DNA from 2 places in the Serratia aquatilis genome. Region 2 is predicted to be linked to the other one. Evidence: riboswitches for the same ligand, from Rfam matches in the RefSeq annotation. Region 2 holds a riboswitch; the other holds the start of a gene.

Region 1 (9,159 bases), 2.4 Mb from region 2:
TTTCTCCATCAGTGACTTTCTGAAAAATCTGCGGCATCAGAGCAGGAATTGAGGGATCCGTTCCCCAATCGTAGGTTAATTTTTTATTCACCGCATCGACGCACAGCAGATTGGAACCATGATTGCCAAGGCAAAAGACAAAGGGCAATAAACTCTGGTTTGCCTGATTTGTCGACATCGCCAGAAAAGATGTTGCACTGGACTGTTGCTCTATCACTAAGCCGATATGCTGAGCATCTCCAGTGGTGACATCAGGGGCTTCATAGCACCAGACATGAACCGCCTGGCTGTAATCCTGCGGAGTATCTGCCAGCTCCAACGGTGAAACGGCACCACCTGCGGTGAAATCGATCACTTCATTGTCCCAGTGAATAGTGCAGATGTGCTTCCAGTCCGCGGTTACCGCCCAAGCGGAAGGCATACAAGTCAGGCTGAGCGCCAGCAAAAGTAAATTTAGGGTTATCATGCGCATGTTGCCACCTCAATGCCGGGTTTATTCTGTGGTGAAAGCCTGAAGGAGCAGCGTCTCTGCCCTTCCGCAACCAGCGTGTAAGTTTTGGCCACCTGTGGTCTTTCCATTGAAACCAGACTTCCATTGCCCAAAAGCGCAACGGTATGGTGATGCTGATCCTGGATCTCGCTTCCTGATGGCAGCGAGACACCCGGCGCCGGAACAAGACGTAGTAACACATGGTCATCCAGGTTTTGCAGAGAAAACTTCGCGCTGTAACCCGAGTTTTCCGGTACAAAGAAACTCTTCCTCACGTCAGTGGCATCGATATCTTCCGGTAAATAGGATGGATCAATCATTACCTGATTTTTTTCATAAGGGATGACATCACTGATAAAACCAACCCCTTGACTGTTCGTTTTACCTTTCAGGGCACCGTCCAGATAATATGGGATCCCCTCCACACCATAGGTGTCTACTTTGACAAACGCATTCCCCAGCCTTTTGGTGAAAAAGACGCTGCGATCCATAAACACCACACTCCCCTGCAACCCAACCCATGGCGTCAGGTCTCTGTAGCCATATGCACCACCACTGGCACTAAACGCCGCCGTTTTCCAGGTAGCAGACATATCGCTGTAGCCCATGCCGGCATTTCTCTCGCGGCTATAATTCAGATCCCAATCAACCCCTAAATCGCTACCGGAGTTATGCGTTAGAGAAACCACATTAGTGCTGGCGTTATTGTTGCTCTGCAGGTTTTGCAGGCCGATCCGGGTATTGCTGCCGAAAGGAAGCGAGATCCCTAACATAAAGTTATCCGCCCGTTCCTCAGAGAAGGCTTTACTGTAAGAAAGTGACAGGCTGAAAAGGTGAGCGACAAGGGTGCTGTAAGACAGATTGGCTATTTTATGCGTAATACCAATGTCGTCACGCTGATAAATAAACCCGGCACCTAGTACGCCAAGCGAAGCACCGAGTGAATAAGAAGCAAAGATCTGGTCCGAGGCTAACGCGCTACCGTAATCCGAATCAAAACTGTCCAGATCCCGGTAACCACCGCTTGAGCGGATATGGCTGATGTTAAAACTGGCGCGCTGGAATTGTTTGCTGTAACCGAGATATTCTCTGGCACCGCGTCGCGAGTGCTGCGCATCACTGATGGTTACCGTGCCGTCAAGACGGCCCCAGCTATTCATATTGAACTGAAATCCGCCTCCCGCCATCGTCAACCCGTCCGCCCCCTCAATATGGGAAAGTGAAGTTAACTGGTCCGTGATGCCGTAGCGATAAGTCCCACTTAGGGCGGCATTCTTGTAGCGATCGTCCTGCCAACCATAATTGTAGCGCAGCGCCCCCGCTGAAAAATTGAAGTCGCTTAATCCGGGGCGCAACATGTCAGTCTGGATACTATAAGGAATACGGCTAGAGACCTGCCGACCATTGGCATCGGTGGTCACCACGGTCATTGTTCCATCACCGTTAATAAAGGGTATGTTATTGATAACATAAGCCCCAGGGTCGACATGAGAACTGGCCGACCGGTAGCCATTCACGAAGAAATCCAGCGAAGAGGGCGTCGACGCTGTGCCTCTCAGACGCAACGAGGGATAAGTAACAATATCGGGGCGTAGCGTGTAGTCCCGACGGAACTGTATCCCCCCCATGTAGACACCGCCAAACCCATTACCCGAATCGGTCTGAATATCACCTAAGATCAGCTTTTGTGCGCTACTGCGGTTATTGAAAACCCAGCTGGTGTTCAGTCGTTTGAATCGGGAATACCCCTGCCCTCCTTGATGCATATTGATATACTGCCCGGAAAGATTCACGTAACCAAAGTGATTAAAGTAACGCCCGTTCATCCAGGAAGAGAAATAACGGCTATGGTGGGGGTGCTCATCATAAATATCGTAATCGAAAACCAACCCTGGGGTAACGTTCTCAGCGTAATAGGGAGAATTCCAGCGATCCGGAATTTCAACGTGCTGTAACGGTATCCAATCTGGTGGGATATCGATCGCCAACTCCAGCGTTTTGGCATTATATGTGGCTTTGACCCCGCTGATTTTGTTGATGTCCACATAATGATCCTTCACCGGGTAGCCAGCATAACGGATGTGCAGGTTGTCTAGCGTCTCTGTGGGCAGTGCAATAACGCTGCCATTCATGATCACCCGCTCAGGAGAAGTTAAATGTTTCCCGTTCTCACTGATACTGACCATGAAAATAGGGTCCTGCCCGGTGTTGCTCAGAGTAGGAATAGTGTCGACGTAGGTTGCAGCATGAACCATCATTGTCGGCATTATCATTAGCATACATGCCGTAATTTTATTCAATACCATTTCGTTCTCGCTCCCAGCCAGGCGCAGGAAATGTTGCCGTTGCTCATCGCGATGGATGAATTTTCAGGGCACTCACCGTTGCAGGGATTAAATGATCATGAGGAAGCTCGATCGCCATTTTGGTATTAGGCAGAACATAGCTGACCGGAATATCCTGGTGATAACAAGAATTCTTACCGCATTGAAAATCAACGGAAGTCATTTTAATATGCGTTTTATCGTGATTCTCTATCAATAACTTATTATTTTTGACAGACCAGATTAAGTGATGTTTTTCTTTTGGTACACCGTCAGCACCAGGAAGAATATCTGGCGGTAACGCCTGCCCATAGGCAAACAGCGGAAGAATGTATTGCATGCGTATTTTTATATTGTTCTGCGTGCTTTCCTGGTTTACATCAGGCGTAGGTAACTCGTCGATAATGACTTTAAAGTCATGTTCTTGAGCATCTTGATTGTTGATGCCATAGATTCTTATCGGAACTTTTTTTTGCGGTGGGATAATGGTAAACGCAGGAACCGTATAGACCTCATTCTGTTCCGCATACAGATTCTTACCATCTGCCTGCCGCCAGTTCAGTACCCGCACTTGTAGACTGACACTATCACTACCCACGTTTTTTAACCAAAAAACGCTATTTTTAGCACTGCCAATAAAAGAAATAGTAACTGGCCAGATCTCCATATTCGCTGCTGCGAAGCAATGAACAGAAAATGCCAGCATGGCAAATGAGAATAGTAGTCTATTCATAAGTTACCCCAAAAATAATTCGAGTTGCTTGTAGACAGCAAAAGAGTGACAAATCGGTCAGGGACCGATTTGAACAGCGCTTGTGCTGCCCGCAGGGTGAGCCTCAGGGATGAGGCTCATTAGGCTGTGTCCCTTAATTGCACGCGAGCGCCGCTGGCGGTCATTTGCGCACAGGGCAAGGCGTGAGCCGCGAGGTCTGGTGGACCAAATAAGCGGCGAACAACGCAGCAATGCGCGCAAATGGCCCCAGCCCGAAGGGTCGCGCCCCAAAAGCCCGTTCGAAGTAAAGTCGGGCTTGAACAGAGGGCCACTCTGCCCTTCACCCTCCGCCTTGATAACGGGCTTTTGGGTCTGCGACGGCACCACGGGCAATTAAGGGACACAGCCTAGTAAGAGACGTTTATAGTTGCTGTGTCCGTATAATGGCCGGGTATAAGTGGCGACGGAGGATCTTTTATTTCTACGTCAACTTCAATTTGTTTATTTAACTCATCGGGAGTGAACATAATTGGGTTTTTCCAATCAATCTTCTTTCCCTCTTTTACTGCAAAAATTTGGTAGGGGATCAGTTGGCCATTTTTGCCATCTAATGCCAATGCCCTACTGCCCCCACTTAATGGATGCTGCCCAGCATCAATACCAATGGTTGCATTAGCTCCAGGCGTACACTGCAGATTAAAATAGATTTGGCGGGAAACCGACCGTTGACCAATCAATAAGTCAGGCAGGTCCACAGAAAGCTTATTGCTCCCTGTGAACCGGCAGCCATTATTTATACTGGCCGTGACATCAAACTTTGCACTGACCTGCTGACCGGCTGCGGCTTGTACCGGGGAGTTCATAACGGATAAACCCAGCACCAGTAGCAGGGTTGTTGAAGCCAATTTGATGCCCATAGCCTTCAGTTACCAGCTTATTGTAGCTTTGATGGTATCCATATACTTCCCTGCCTGGGCATTCTCCGGCAACGTCACCTTAGCATAGATAGCAACATCTCCCGAGCTGGCAATCTTAATTGGCTGATTAGGTTTGATAACATTAGTACCCTCCTGATCGGTGGCGATGGTATAGGGCATTTTGGTTTTATTATCTTCATTCAACATATTGTATATGTCTTTATCACCTTGTTTCCCAGCATCTAATGTCAATGAAGGCTGCGCACCTGCCGTACACTGCACATTCATTTTATCTTGTGCGGTCAGTTGTGAGCCTGCTGTTGCGCCAGTATCAGGAAAAGTCAGTGTCATCCATTGCTGACCATCCGCTATGGCGGATAAGTCACTTGGCTGTTGGGCCGATTTAACAACGCAGCCGGGTAGTACATTCAGGGAAACTGAAATTTCTCCAGAAATAGAATTACTATTGACACTGGCATTCGCTATTACGGGAATTGCCATCATCAGAAGCAGGCTGAGGCTTCCTCTTTTAAAAAAATGGTGTTTCATCTCCACCCTCTTTGGTATTCATTGAAAATTTTCGAACAAACTAAATTAATCACAAAAGCAATGGAATACGTTATTACCAATGAAAAGGATTAAATCTATCGTTTTTATCTATCTAAAATCCTGCACTCAAAAAAACCTAAGCCATTGTTTTTCATTCGATATAATTGATATCACCAGGCATACAGGAAACATTTTATTTCAATACCAAAAATTATCTTACTCTAATAAATCTGGTTTTCTTACTTTTTGATATATTTTTTTACTCATTATTATTCATAAGATAATTTTCATAATAATAGATAATTTCTTCATGAAATAAGCCTTTTATTAATCAATTAGAACAAATATTCAACAAATATCGGCATTCTATGTTTAACCATAGTTATTAAAATATCGGAGGTATCTTTCTTATATTATCTACATAAAATATTTCGGATTACAGCGCAGAGGCACCATAACGGAAGGCTAAAGGATCAGGCCTGATAAATTTTTAACCAAGCGTGCTACCGACATTCCTCTCGTCTTTTGGGTATCAGGCAGACTTCATCACCAGGTGAAAATTAAAGCCGTATATGTTTAGTTGAATATAAGCACGTTAAACTGGCAACATTGTTATCCATAAGCGATGTTAAAACATCATAGTCAGGAGTCTATGCAATGAAATCCTCAACCGCCTTTTTATTACTTGGAATAGTAGCCTCATTTAACTCTTTTGCTACGGGTATTATCAGCCCTCAAAAACCTGATATTTCATGGCAACAGAAAGATAATGAAAACCATTGTATTGGCAATACCTGCTTTAAAATTCAGGAGAATCAACCAAACAAGTTTGACCGGTTGAGCAAAACCGAACGTCGAGAAATAATGGACCCTAACTCACATTTTGATCACGACAATAGCGAAAATAGAAGGAGTTTGACATTACACTTTCATCATAATTAACAGCATCCTAATATTGTGTATACTCGTCATACTTCAAGTTGCGTGGGCATTAGCTGCATCCTCTAGCCCCAGCCACATTGTGGGCTATGCTCCTGGCGACTCGCGGTCTTGCCACCTATATGCAACTCGAATTATTTAGAGTATATCCTTTGGGAGTATTTCATTATTTCCTGGCACATCTCATTCACTGTTGGCTACTTATACTCCCTCATTAGAAAGCATTCATAATGCCCCGTATTATCCAGGCTTAACGAGTTTTCTGTAATTAGTTAAATTATCCCTTCCAGCTATACCCAAGTTACTTCAAGTTGCATGTAAGCGGCAACTGAGCGACAAATCTGCCGGGAGCAGATTTGAACACTGCTTGCAGCGGCCCCAAAGGGGCTACAGCCAACACCCATGCAGCTTGAAGGGCGACGAGTATATACTCTCTACACCGCCCTAACACACTTAATAATAAAAAATTACACTTCCTAATACTAATAGAGTATTAAATACCCTTGCTCTCTTGATGAACCATAAAGCATAAGCTCAATCGCTTCTGGTGAAGAACAATGAACAAAAAAACAACATTAGCCCTTCATAAAAAAATCATATTAGCTTTTTTTTACATACTTGCAGTTAATACTATTTTTGACTTTATATTCTTTATGTCAAACTATTTTTCACCTGCACCACAGTTTAATTTAAAAATTACTTTCTTTGCTTTTATAATAGACTTTCTGATTGTCATTTTTGGATTGATTAGAAAAATAAAACCTGTGCTTTTATTAGTTTTTCCTAGTGAAATAATATACTCCATTTACCTGACCAACTTTACCAGCTACTACTCGAACGCCATTGATTTACTATTGCAATCAATGGTTTATATGATTTATATCTATGGTATCTCTTCTATGTACTATGTGAGTGGGAGCAAATACCTTAAATTTCATTTCAGCATTCCTGGTGTTATAATTACGGCAGCGTTTTCTATTTTTCTATCCATTGTCACTCTCATCAAGTTCTTTTAATCAGGCAATTTACTCCCTCTGTTAGCTGGCCCGGTACTGAGTGAGTAAATGTCTCACTAAACAAATCCCCTCCCCTGGAACTTTGGAAGCATCATAATCAGCGGATCATTCCTATTGCGCTCGGAATAAGTTTCATATAAACTTCGCATCAAGGTGATGGTGTTCCACCTTTCCCAAACCGCCGAGTTCATTCGAACCGGATGATGACACCTGATATACAATTTTGCTTTCTCTATTAGGCAGGTATGTCAGGTATTCTTATGAAAAAAAATTATATTACTCCCCCATCAATACCGTCAGAACAGGCTCAGATCATTCACGTTTTCGGGCACCGTAATCCCGATAGCGACAGTATCTGCAGCGCACTGGTTACCGCAGACTGGCTCAATTATCGCGGCCTCTCCGCTAAACCCTTCCGCTTGGGAGAATTAACGCCAGAAACCCGTTACATCCTCAATTCAGCTGGGGTCAACCAGCCAGACCAGTTAAATAAAAACCTCACTGACGAGAAGGTGTGGTTAGTCGATTTTACTGACGTTGAACAGGGACCGGATTCCCTGCCAGCCAGCGATGTCATCGGTATTATTGACCACCATCGTTTGGGTACGTTGATCACAAAAAATCCCCCTGATGTCTGGGTTCGCGCTGTCGGCTGCACTGCAACAGTGATCTTGCAGATCCTCACCCTCGAAATCCCGATGCCGCTTTCTGCAGCGCAAGCTACGCTGCTGTTGGGAGCCATTCTGAGCGATACTGTTGCGCTCAGCGCTCCCACAACGACAGCTCAGGATCGGGCAGCCGTCGAAACATTGCGTAAAATCGCCCACATAAACTACGACGATTTCGTCAGTGGGCTTCTTGCCGCGAAAACCGACGTCACTGGGCAATCTGCCGCACAATTGCTCAGTCGTGATGCCAAAAACTATCAAATCCACGATTTATCCATTCTGTTATCCCAAATCGAAGTGCGTAACATGGCAGATATTGCCCCTCTCCTCCCTTCTCTGCAGCTGGAGCTAGAACGCACCAAGAGTGGAGCTGGCCTGGATATGGTGGTGCTGATGGTCACAGACATTACGCAGCAAAACTCCATTCTCTATTTCTCAGATAACCAGATTTTTGCCCACCGCCAAGTGGCATTGGCTGGCATGACTAGCAGAAAAAAACAGGTTCTCCCGTGGTTGACAGATCGCTTATGCACAATAGATTTAATGGGGCAGGAAGGGGAACTACACACCCTTAATCCGCAAGATAAGTTATCGCCAACACACCTGTAATCTGGTCTATCTACTACTAGGAGGTGGTGTATGCAAGTATACAGGCACGCGTTGTTGCTGGTTCAGAACGAAACGGATGGTCAGCTAATGTTACATCATGCTGAACGGCTATCGAAAGAAATGGCAACACAGATCACAATTGGTCATATCAGTTCTGACTATCGGGAACTGGATTACACCAGCGACTCGCTTACCAAAGATCGCCAATCTCGCGAAGTAATTGAAGCAAACGCGATGCTTAGCCACTTGGTAAAACTCTCCAATATCCAACTTGACGTGAAATCCATCGTCAGTATCAACCGTTTCAAAGACGTTGAAACCCTGGTTAAAAACGAAGGTATAGATCTGGTCATGTTGGGGCATAAAAACCGCCTGTTCGGGGTTCTTTCCTCCTTTTCCTTAGAGTTCATCAACCACCTATCGGTTGATGTACTCATCAAACACATTCCAACTCCCTAGATAAGGTGACTTCTATGAGCTATGAAATTGAACGCGTATATGCAAGAGAAATACTGGACTCCCGAGGTAACCCGACCATTGAAGTTGAAGTGACGTCGATGGGTGGAATTGTTGCACGTGCGTCAGTGCCTTCCGGTGCAAGTACTGGCTCGCGCGAAGCGATGGAACGTCGTGATGGCGATAAACATCGCTTTGGTGGCAAAGGGGTTCTGGAGGCAATTAACAGCATCAATACAGAAATTAATGATGCCCTGCTCGGGTTTGATGTTCGTCGGCAACGCGATATCGATAATTGCCTGATTGCCTTGGACGGCACAGAGAATAAAGCGCATCTGGGGGCAAATGCGATTCTCGGGGTATCCTTGGCGGTTGCACGCCTGGCGGCACAACTATCGCATATGCCTCTTTACCGCTATCTGGGGGGTATTGGCGCCAATCTGCTGCCCGTTCCCTGCATGAACATTATCAATGGCGGG
Region 2 (9,159 bases):
TGATAAAACCGAAGCCTTTGTCTTCAAAAAAAGTCGTTATCTTGCCGTTCATTGTCTTTCTCATAAAGTCGTTCGAAACAGTATTTATGATAGCGCGGAATGCCCTGTAGTGACAGGGCTTAGAATTGAGTCGCGCTAGGTGGTAAAGGAGCTCTCTTTCAAGTCGACGCTGGAGGATCTGGTTGCTCTATCGCCAATCGGTAGCCGTAGAAATTACTAAATCTTCATGATTGCGGATTTTTTCACTTTTTATCGATTTTATGTGATCTAGGTTGTGGACAAAATCCCATCTAATTGCTGTACTGTACATGACACACATTTTGTGTCTTACATTCACGTTAAAGGTAAGTTTGATGTCTAAGATTAAAGGTAGCGTTAAGTGGTTTAATGAATCCAAAGGTTTCGGCTTCATTACTCCGGAAGATGGTAGCAAAGACGTTTTTGTTCACTTCTCTGCCATCGCTAGCAATGGTTTCAAAACTCTTGCTGAAGGCCAGCGTGTAGAATTTGAAATCACGAACGGTGCCAAAGGGCCATCTGCTGCTAACGTTATCGCTATCTAAGCTACAGTAGCCAAAATTCTTAAAACCCGCTCTATGAGCGGGTTTTTTATTGGCTATTTGCCAGGTGTGGCGCAAGATACGCCGACTCGTGTATCTTGGAAGGGCGCAATCTATTGCCCGCAGATCCAACGAATCAGCATAAAGGCCAGCAGTGTCATCGCCAACGAGCCGGCAAGATTGATCAACATATTCGTAATAGCCCAGAAAAAGCGCCCGTCCTGCAGTAAATACACCACTTCAAGCGAAAAAGTAGAAAACGTGGTTAGGCCACCGCAAAAACCGGTAGTGATCAGCAGTTTCAAATTGCTATCGATATGCGTCATGCGGGCAAACAGCGCCATGGCCAGGCCGATGATAAACCCCCCCAGAAGATTGACAGACAGCGTGCCTAACGGAATATGCTGATGTAATGGATTCATTTTGAGGCTTACTGCCCAACGCAGCATACTTCCCAAACCACCGCCAACGAAAACTGCCAGTAAAGAACTCAACATGCTTGATAAACCCTTTAGGAAATAGATAAACCTCAGAAAGGTTTGGGCGTAACGCTACGCACCTCTCTGAGAGATTGCGTAGACATCATCAGCCAGCAATGGCGGTTATGGAGGAATGCCATCTCCGTTTTCTGCCTGGTTGTTTTCACCAAGCATCATGAATTTTACACCTTGGCGCATCCCTTTTGTAGTATCGACGGTTTTCACGTAAGGAAGCCATGCGAGACCCGCTGATTGATCGCCTGCTATGTTCATAAGCAGGCAAGAGAAATGGCTGGGTTAACACTGTGATACTGCATGCTCCAGGCGGTTGCGACCATTTTTCTTGGCCCTATACAGAGCGTTATCTGCGGCTTTCAACCACTCTTGGTAGCCCCCCATTTCTGGTCGGTAATCCGCTACACCGGCACTGATATGCAGCTTCAAATCCGGCGCCTCGCGGAAGGTCATTTCATTCAATCTATCCTGGATACGTTTTATTGCCTGACTCGCCTGCTCGGCCGTTGTGTTAGGCAGCACAGCACCAAATTCGTCGCCGCCGTAGCGGCCAACAATATCTACGGTACGGAATCCCAGCACCAGTTCTTCTGCCAGGACGATCAGGGCTTCATCACCCAGAGCATGACCAAAGGTATCGTTGATCATTTTGAAACGGTCAACATCCATCAGGATCAGCGTGGCTGCGTGCTCATAGCGTTGGCAACTGTCAAATTGATTATGTAATAGGTGTTCCCAATGACGACGGTTGTAGAGGCCAGTTAAGCCATCGCGCATGCTGATTCGTAGTAGCTCCTGCTTCTTTTCCGCCAGGCGCTTTGCAGTACGATAGGTAACTAGACCAAGAAATACCGGATAGATGAAAATCATCGGTAAACAAAGGTATACCTGCTGCAGGGAGGTTTGGGGATTGAAGTGAAAACCTAGCAATGCGCTGGTGACTACTGCCCCAATGATTTGGGCTGCCAATCCTTTGAAAAACAGGTGTTGTCCGCCGGAGGCAATATTATTCATTCCCATCATAGACAGGATCACCACAGTCGGTAGCGCGTTGAAGCCCATTATCGCAATCCATACGCCGCCCATTAGCGAATCTATCAAAAGATTACGGATCTCTGTTGAGAATGGATTTTCGGCACGGATTGACAATTGATAAGCGATATGCGGCCAAATAAAACCATTAAAAAATAGCAGGACCCAAACAATAACGGGTGGATGCAGAGGATAAAGAGCGGCAAGCACGCAAAAGAAACCAATCCCCAGGCCAACGATGCGAGGTTGATAGATTCGCTTGGCAAAACTGAGGCCTGAACGCCGGGTATTAGTGTTCGATAGCGCGATTGGCATCCAACGACTCCCTGAGTTTAATTAAACTAGACTATCATGTCCTTAATAAAAGCAGAATAGCTGGAAACATGCCTTATAATTAAAGCATATGCCCAAAATAATTCGAGTTTCATGTAGGCGGCATGTCTGAGAGTCGCCAGGAGCATAGCCACTATGTGACTGGTGCCTGGAGCAGATTTGAACGCTGCTTGCAGCGGCCCCGGCGGGGTGAGGCCCATCAAGTAGCCGGACGAAGCTAACACCCATGCAGCTTGAAGTATGGTGAATATAGAACGCCTCTGGAAGATCTCACTCTGTTACATGTTCACTTTGTTTTAGCCGGTGGAAAGTCGCTTAATACTCTTAAACGATGTTTGTTTCCTCGCCGCTTTCTGCGGCATAGTTGAATAAAGAAGGTGAATATGGAAGGTATCAGTATTACCAAGCTACTGGTTATTGCAGTGTTGATTGTCTTGCTGTTTGGTACCAGCAAATTGCGAACTTTGGGGGCGGATCTGGGAGCTGCGCTGAAAGGTTTTAAAAAGGCTGTCGGTGATGATACTCCTCCTGCGCAAAACTTGGCTGAAAACCAATCTGCTCAGCAGAGCGTGGAAAAGAAAGACATTTAAGCATACTTTCCATTTGAAGAATAAAAAACGGATACCTGAAGGCATCCGTTTGTATATTTTATTATTCGGTGAAGCGTAACAAAATATTACCCGATTTACTTCACTTCTATCCCTTTCGCCTGCAAATCTGCATGGTACGAAGAACGGACAAACGGGCCGCATGCTGCGTGGGTAAATCCCATAGCCAATGCTTCTGCTTTCATCTCATCAAATTCCGCTGGGCTGACATAGCGTTGTACAGGGAGATGATGGCGGCTTGGCTGCAAATATTGGCCGAGCGTCAGCATAGTCACACCATGACGGCGCAGATCCCGCATGACTTCCACGATTTCCGCATTGGTTTCCCCCAAGCCAACCATTAAACCCGATTTGGTCGGGATATCCGGATGGCTTTCCTTAAAACGCTCCAGCAGTTTTAGTGACCATTCGTAATTGGCCCCTGGGCGTACCTGGCGATAAATACGTGGTACGTTCTCCAGGTTGTGGTTAAACACGTCGGGTGGCGTGGCGGTGAGGATCTCCAGTGCGCGATCCATTCTGCCCCGGAAGTCTGGCACCAGGGTTTCAATCCTGATATTCGGGCTCTTTGCACGGATGGCCGCAATACAGTCTGCAAAGTGTTGGGCACCGCCATCGCGAAGATCGTCGCGATCAACCGAGGTAATAACCACATAACGCAGGGCCATATCGGCAATGGTTTGTGCCAGTTTTTCAGGTTCATTGGTGTCTGGCGCAACCGGACGGCCATGGGCCACGTCACAGAATGGGCAACGACGGGTGCAGATCGCCCCCAGGATCATGAAGGTGGCTGTACCGTGGTTAAAACACTCTGACAGGTTTGGGCAAGAGGCTTCTTCGCAAACCGAGTGCAGACCGTTCTTACGCATTGCGGCTTTAATGCCTTGAATGCGTGTAGAGTCGGCAGGGAGTTTGATTTTCATCCACTCAGGTTTACGTAACAGCTCCTGCCGCTCGGTGACCACCGTTTTTACCGGGATCAACGCCATCTTATCTGCGTCGCGGTATTTAACGCCGCGTTCCATCTGAATCGGTTTACTCATAATTGTGCAGGTTCCAGTTACGAAGCTCGACCATCTGGTAGCCGAGTAAATGAACAAATTCCTTGATCAGAATTGGATGTACATCTGCTATGCCAATACCAGGTACCAGCGCGCTGACTTGGGTCATTTGCATGCCTGCATAACCACAGGGATTGATACGCTGGAAAGGGGACAGGTCCATCTCAATATTCAGGGCCAAGCCGTGAAACGAACCGCCTTTGCGGATCCGTAAGCCTAATGAACAAATTTTCTGTTCACCGACGTAAACACCGGGTGCGTCAGGGCGCGCACGAGATTCGATCTTGAAGTGAGCGAGCGTATTGATAACGGTATCTTCGAGGGCAGAAACCAGTTGGCGTACGCCCACTTTGCCGCGTTTCAGATCCACCATCACATACAGCACCTGTTGGCCGGGGCCATGGTAGGTGACTTGGCCTCCGCGATCGCTCTGTATCACCGGGATATCGCCAGGAGCCAACACATGCTCTGCTTTACCTGCCTGGCCTTGGGTGAACACAGGATAATGCTCAACCAGCCATAACTCATCAGGTGTAGATGCGCTGCGGTTATCGGCAAAGTAGTGCATGGCTTGGGATACAGGTTCATAGGGCTGTAACCCCAGTTGGCGCAGAATGATCTTATTGTGTTGCAAGCAAGGCATCATCAGGTTACGGAAGTGGTAAAAAGTATTATACCGGGCGCTCTGGTCTGCGACCAGCGTTTATCCCTCTACCTGTTATCGACCACCACGGCTTAAATAGACAACCCGGACAAGTGAAGGCTTGTACCGGGTTGCAAAGCGGTTTTTACGCAGAAATTACAGCACCATGCGAACAATCTCAAGGTTGCCCAACTCTTCATACAGAGTTTCCACCTGATCGATATCGGTGGCGGTGATAGTGATAGAAACGGATTGGTAATTACCTTTGCTGCTTGGTTTAACCTGTGGATTGTAATCACCAGGAGCATGACGTTGCACCACTTCAACCACCTGGTCTACCAGCTCGGGTTGTGCCAGCCCCATGACTTTGTAAGTAAACGAGCAAGGGAATTCGAGCAGTTCGTTCAGTTTAGTTTTTTGCATGTGAATGCGCTCCATGGGTGTCGCTAGTCTAAAAATTATAACTCCCGCAGGAGCGGGAGTTAATATTGATCATTATGTGGGGTCGAAATCGCCCAATTCAAGGGTTAACCGAACCAATGGTGGAACATCAGTCGGATGTAATCCACCATGCGGCTGAAGAAACCGCCTTCTTTCACTTCGTTCAATACGACCAGCGAACGCTGATCGATCGTTTTGCCATCCAACTGGAAGTTGATGCTGCCAACAACCTGGTTTTTAGCTAGCGGGGCATGAATTTCTGGGGTGGTAAGCACATAGCTGGCTTTCAGGTCTTTCATACGGCCACGTGGAATAGTCAGATAGACATCTTTGTCTACGCCCAATTCAACGCGGTCAGCATCACCAAACCATACGGGCTCGGAAGCGAATTCTTTCCCAGCCTTCAGCGGTGAGACGGTTTCGAAGAAGCGGAAACCCCAGGTCAGCAGTTTTTTGCTTTCCGTTTCACGGCCTTTAAACGTTCTGCCACCCAGTACGGCGGAAATCAGGCGCATCTGACCTTCTGTCGCCGAAGCCACCAGGTTGTAGCCTGCAGCATCAGTGTGGCCGGTCTTAATCCCATCCACATTAAGGCTGGTATCCCACAGCAGACCATTACGGTTTAGCTGGCGGATATTGTTAAAGGTGAACTCTTTTTCTTTATAGATGGCATATTCATCAGGGACGTCGCGAATCAACGCCTGGCCGATCAGGGCCATATCACGTGCTGAACTGAATTGCCCTTCGGCATCCAGGCCATGCACGGTCTGGAAGTGGGTGTTTTGCAGGCCCAGTTGCTTGACGTAGGTATTCATCAGGTTAACGAAGGCATCCTGGCTGCCAGCGACGTAATCTGCCATTGCAACACAGGCATCATTGCCAGATTGCAAATTGATGCCGCGGGTCAGTTTGGAAACGGGTACGCGATCGCCCGGCTTCAGGAACATCAGCGAAGAGCCTTTGAATACCGGGTTGCCCGTCGCCCAGGCATCCTGGCCGATAGTTACCATGTCTTCCTGGCCAATCTTACCGGATTTCAGTGCCTGGCCGATAACGTAACTGGTCATCATTTTGGTTAGGCTGGCGGGATCACGGCGCGCGTCGGCATTCGATTCTGCCAATACCTTGCCTGAGTTGTAATCAATCAGGATGTAAGCTTCCGCATCAATTTGCGGCACACCTGGGATCATGGTTTTGATATTAACGTCGTCTGCATGTGCAATTGACGCTGCGCCTATCGCGATGACGGTGCCGAGCGTGATGCTCTTGATTAAGCGGAAAGAAGTTACATATTTCATGAGTGAGACTACAACATCCATGAGATTAAATTGAAAACGAGCCACACTATAGCAGATGGGCTCACGGCAGGCATTAGTCATTCATCCGACTGATGGTGGTTTACACACATTTAGCTGAAAGGAAATGTTTCAGCTAAATATTAGGCTGAGCCTCTCAATTTCCCGCCAGCGGCGTTCACGTGCAATTGAGAGTTGCACGTGAACGCCGCCACTGGGCTTTACGCCTTAAGGTGCAGCAGTGATAAAGGACTGTTGCTGTGCTTCGCTAGCCAGGCGTTGCTGCAACAGGGCTGCCTGTTGGCGGTTATCGAACGGGCCCATTTGAACGCGATAGACGCTGCCATTGGCTGAGACGTGACCTGGCACCCCAAATTGCTGGCTCAACTGTTGCTGCCAACTTTGCGCACGTTCGGCACTGCTCAGTGCTCCAACCTGAACTACAAATCGGCCGCTTGTGCTGCTTGCTGTTGCGGCAACCGCGGTTACGCTAGCGGGAGCACTGATGACCGGTTGAGGCTCCGAACCCTCCAGAACACCTGCTGGTAGAGGCCTTGGTGCACCCAGAAACCCGCCACTGCGGGGAGCGTCGGACACTGTTGCATCATTGCTGCTGTCGTCGTTGTTCAGTGCGCTATTGTCAACCGGGAGGACGGCGACACCCGAGGCCGCTGGAGTTTCTTGCTGTATTGGCGTACCCATATTGCTTGAACCAAGACTCGGGCGCGCGGGCAGGGCGTAGCTCTGTTTGGCGACGACCGTACCTACGGTGCCAGGACCGCTCAAGGAGCCATCTGGAGCAACGTTGATAAAGTCGACCTTCACCTTGGTATTGCTGGATAAATTGAGGCGGTCGGCAGCGGATTTAGACAAATCGATAATACGGCCTGGAGTGTAAGGGCCACGATCGTTTACGCGCACCACCAGTTGACGGCCATTAGCCAGGTTAGTGACACGAACGTAGCTCGGGATCGGCAGGGTAGGATGCGCGGCTGTCAGGGCATTGGGATCGAACTGCTCACCAATGGCGGTTGTGTTGCCGTTCGCTTCTTCACCGTACCAGGCAGCAAGACCGGTTTGCGAGAAGTTTTGTGGATCTTGGATAATGCGATAAGTATTGCCATTTACCTCATAATCCTGCAGTGCGCGGGGGTTATACGGCTCATAGCGTGGCTCAGCACCGCCAATTTCAGTCACCGGCCCGTTGTAGGGTTGTTGTGGGGCGGGTGTTTCCTCCATCGTGGTCGTACAGGCTGAAAGTAATACCGCCATTGCCATTGCGCCGACCCAAAGCCATTCCTTACGCATTAATCACCTCTTATAGATTCTTAGATAGCATTTTCCGATGCGTGTGGATCGACATCACAATGCCGAATCCCGCCATGAGCACGATCAATGCAGATCCCCCATAGCTGACCAAAGGCAAAGGTACGCCAACCACCGGTAAAATGCCACTTACCATGCCAATGTTAACAAATACATAGACAAACAGGATCAGCATCAACCCCCCGACCATCACGCGGCCAAAAGTCGTCTGTGCCCGTGCGGCGATCATCAGCCCACGGATAATCACCATCAGATACAGCACCAGCAACACCAGAACGCCGATCAGGCCAAGCTCTTCCGCCAACACGGCAAAGATGAAGTCGGTATGGCGTTCCGGTAGGAATTCCAACTGAGACTGCGTGCCGTGTAACCAGCCTTTACCCGATAGGCCGCCGGAGCCAATAGCGATTTTTGACTGAATTATATGATAGCCGGCACCTAGCGGATCGCTTTCCGGGTCAAGCAGCATCATCACACGGTCACGCTGGTATCCGTGCATCAGGAAGAACCATAACACCGGAATAAAGGCTGCCAACAACACTGCGGCGAGGGCAATCAGTTTCCAGCTCATCCCCGACAGGAACAGCACAAACAGGCCGGATGCGGCGATCAGAATAGACGTGCCCAAATCAGGCTGTGCTGCCACCAGCAAGGTTGGCAAGAAGATCAGTACCAAGGCAATGCCGGTATTCTTCAGCGAGGGGGGGCAGACATCGCGGTTCATGAAACGCGCAACCATTAACGGTACGGCAATTTTAGCAATTTCTGAAGGCTGGAAGCGCACAAAGCCTAGATCCAGCCAACGCTGTGCCCCTTTACTGATCTGACCGAAAGCATCCACCAGGATCAGCAGGATCACACAGAAAATATAGAGATAGGGGGCCCAGCTTTCATAGACACGTGGCGGGATCTGCGCCATCACTCCCATCACAATCAGCCCCATTAGGATCTGGCCGATTTTGCGTTCCATCATGTCGACATCCTGGCCGCTGGCGCTCCACATAACGATGGCGCTATAGACCAGCAACGCTAGAATGAATAACAGAAATGTGGGGTCGATATGGATTTTGGTCCAGATAGAGCCTTTTTGTTGGCTTTCAGTCATGTTCTACCTTAATCACCTTCGGTACCTGGCGGCAGCAGTGCTGCATCCGGTAGTTGTGTATTGTTGTCGCCCAACAGGATGTGGTCGAGGATCTGGCGCGTGATGGTCCCCACCGCTGGGCCTGAACCGCCGTTCTCCAGAATGATAGCTACTGAAACCGTTGGGTTATCAAAGGGTGCAAAGGCGGTCATCAATTTGTGGTCGCGCAGGTGCTCGGCGAGCTTGTGGGCGTTATAGGTCTCATAGCCAAATACCTGAGCA

The links. Region 2 has a riboswitch for fluoride ahead of crcB (fluoride efflux transporter CrcB). Riboswitches for the same ligand answer to the same signal wherever they lie in the genome.
Region 1: it holds a riboswitch for fluoride, as region 2 does, so the genes downstream of both, SAQUA_RS03420 (manganese-dependent inorganic pyrophosphatase) here and crcB (fluoride efflux transporter CrcB) in region 2, are expected to answer to the same signal.

The regions. Positions count from the first base shown of each region.
Region 1 is NZ_CP173186.1:746,239-755,397, reverse strand. Features, by position in the region: gene SAQUA_RS03455 (spore coat U domain-containing protein) at 1-472, opposite strand, end outside; gene SAQUA_RS03450 (fimbria/pilus outer membrane usher protein) at 463-2,748, opposite strand; gene SAQUA_RS03445 (molecular chaperone) at 2,840-3,547, opposite strand; gene SAQUA_RS03440 (spore coat U domain-containing protein) at 3,934-4,443, opposite strand; gene SAQUA_RS03435 (spore coat U domain-containing protein) at 4,453-4,992, opposite strand; gene SAQUA_RS03430 (hypothetical protein) at 5,650-5,934, shown strand; gene SAQUA_RS03425 (hypothetical protein) at 6,489-6,947, shown strand; fluoride riboswitch at 7,091-7,167, shown strand; gene SAQUA_RS03420 (manganese-dependent inorganic pyrophosphatase) at 7,208-8,224, shown strand; gene SAQUA_RS03415 (universal stress protein) at 8,255-8,683, shown strand; gene eno (phosphopyruvate hydratase) at 8,698-9,159, shown strand, end outside.
Region 2 is NZ_CP173186.1:3,758,458-3,767,616, reverse strand. Features, by position in the region: gene SAQUA_RS17125 (cold-shock protein) at 1-52, opposite strand, end outside; gene cspE (transcription antiterminator/RNA stability regulator CspE) at 354-563, shown strand; gene crcB (fluoride efflux transporter CrcB) at 674-1,057, opposite strand; fluoride riboswitch at 1,130-1,192, opposite strand; gene SAQUA_RS17110 (diguanylate cyclase) at 1,337-2,401, opposite strand; gene tatA (Sec-independent protein translocase subunit TatA) at 2,803-3,009, shown strand; gene lipA (lipoyl synthase) at 3,105-4,070, opposite strand; gene lipB (lipoyl(octanoyl) transferase LipB) at 4,063-4,734, opposite strand; gene ybeD (DUF493 family protein YbeD) at 4,888-5,154, opposite strand; gene dacA (D-alanyl-D-alanine carboxypeptidase DacA) at 5,259-6,470, opposite strand; gene rlpA (endolytic peptidoglycan transglycosylase RlpA) at 6,696-7,775, opposite strand; gene mrdB (peptidoglycan glycosyltransferase MrdB) at 7,786-8,898, opposite strand; gene mrdA (peptidoglycan DD-transpeptidase MrdA) at 8,907-9,159, opposite strand, start outside.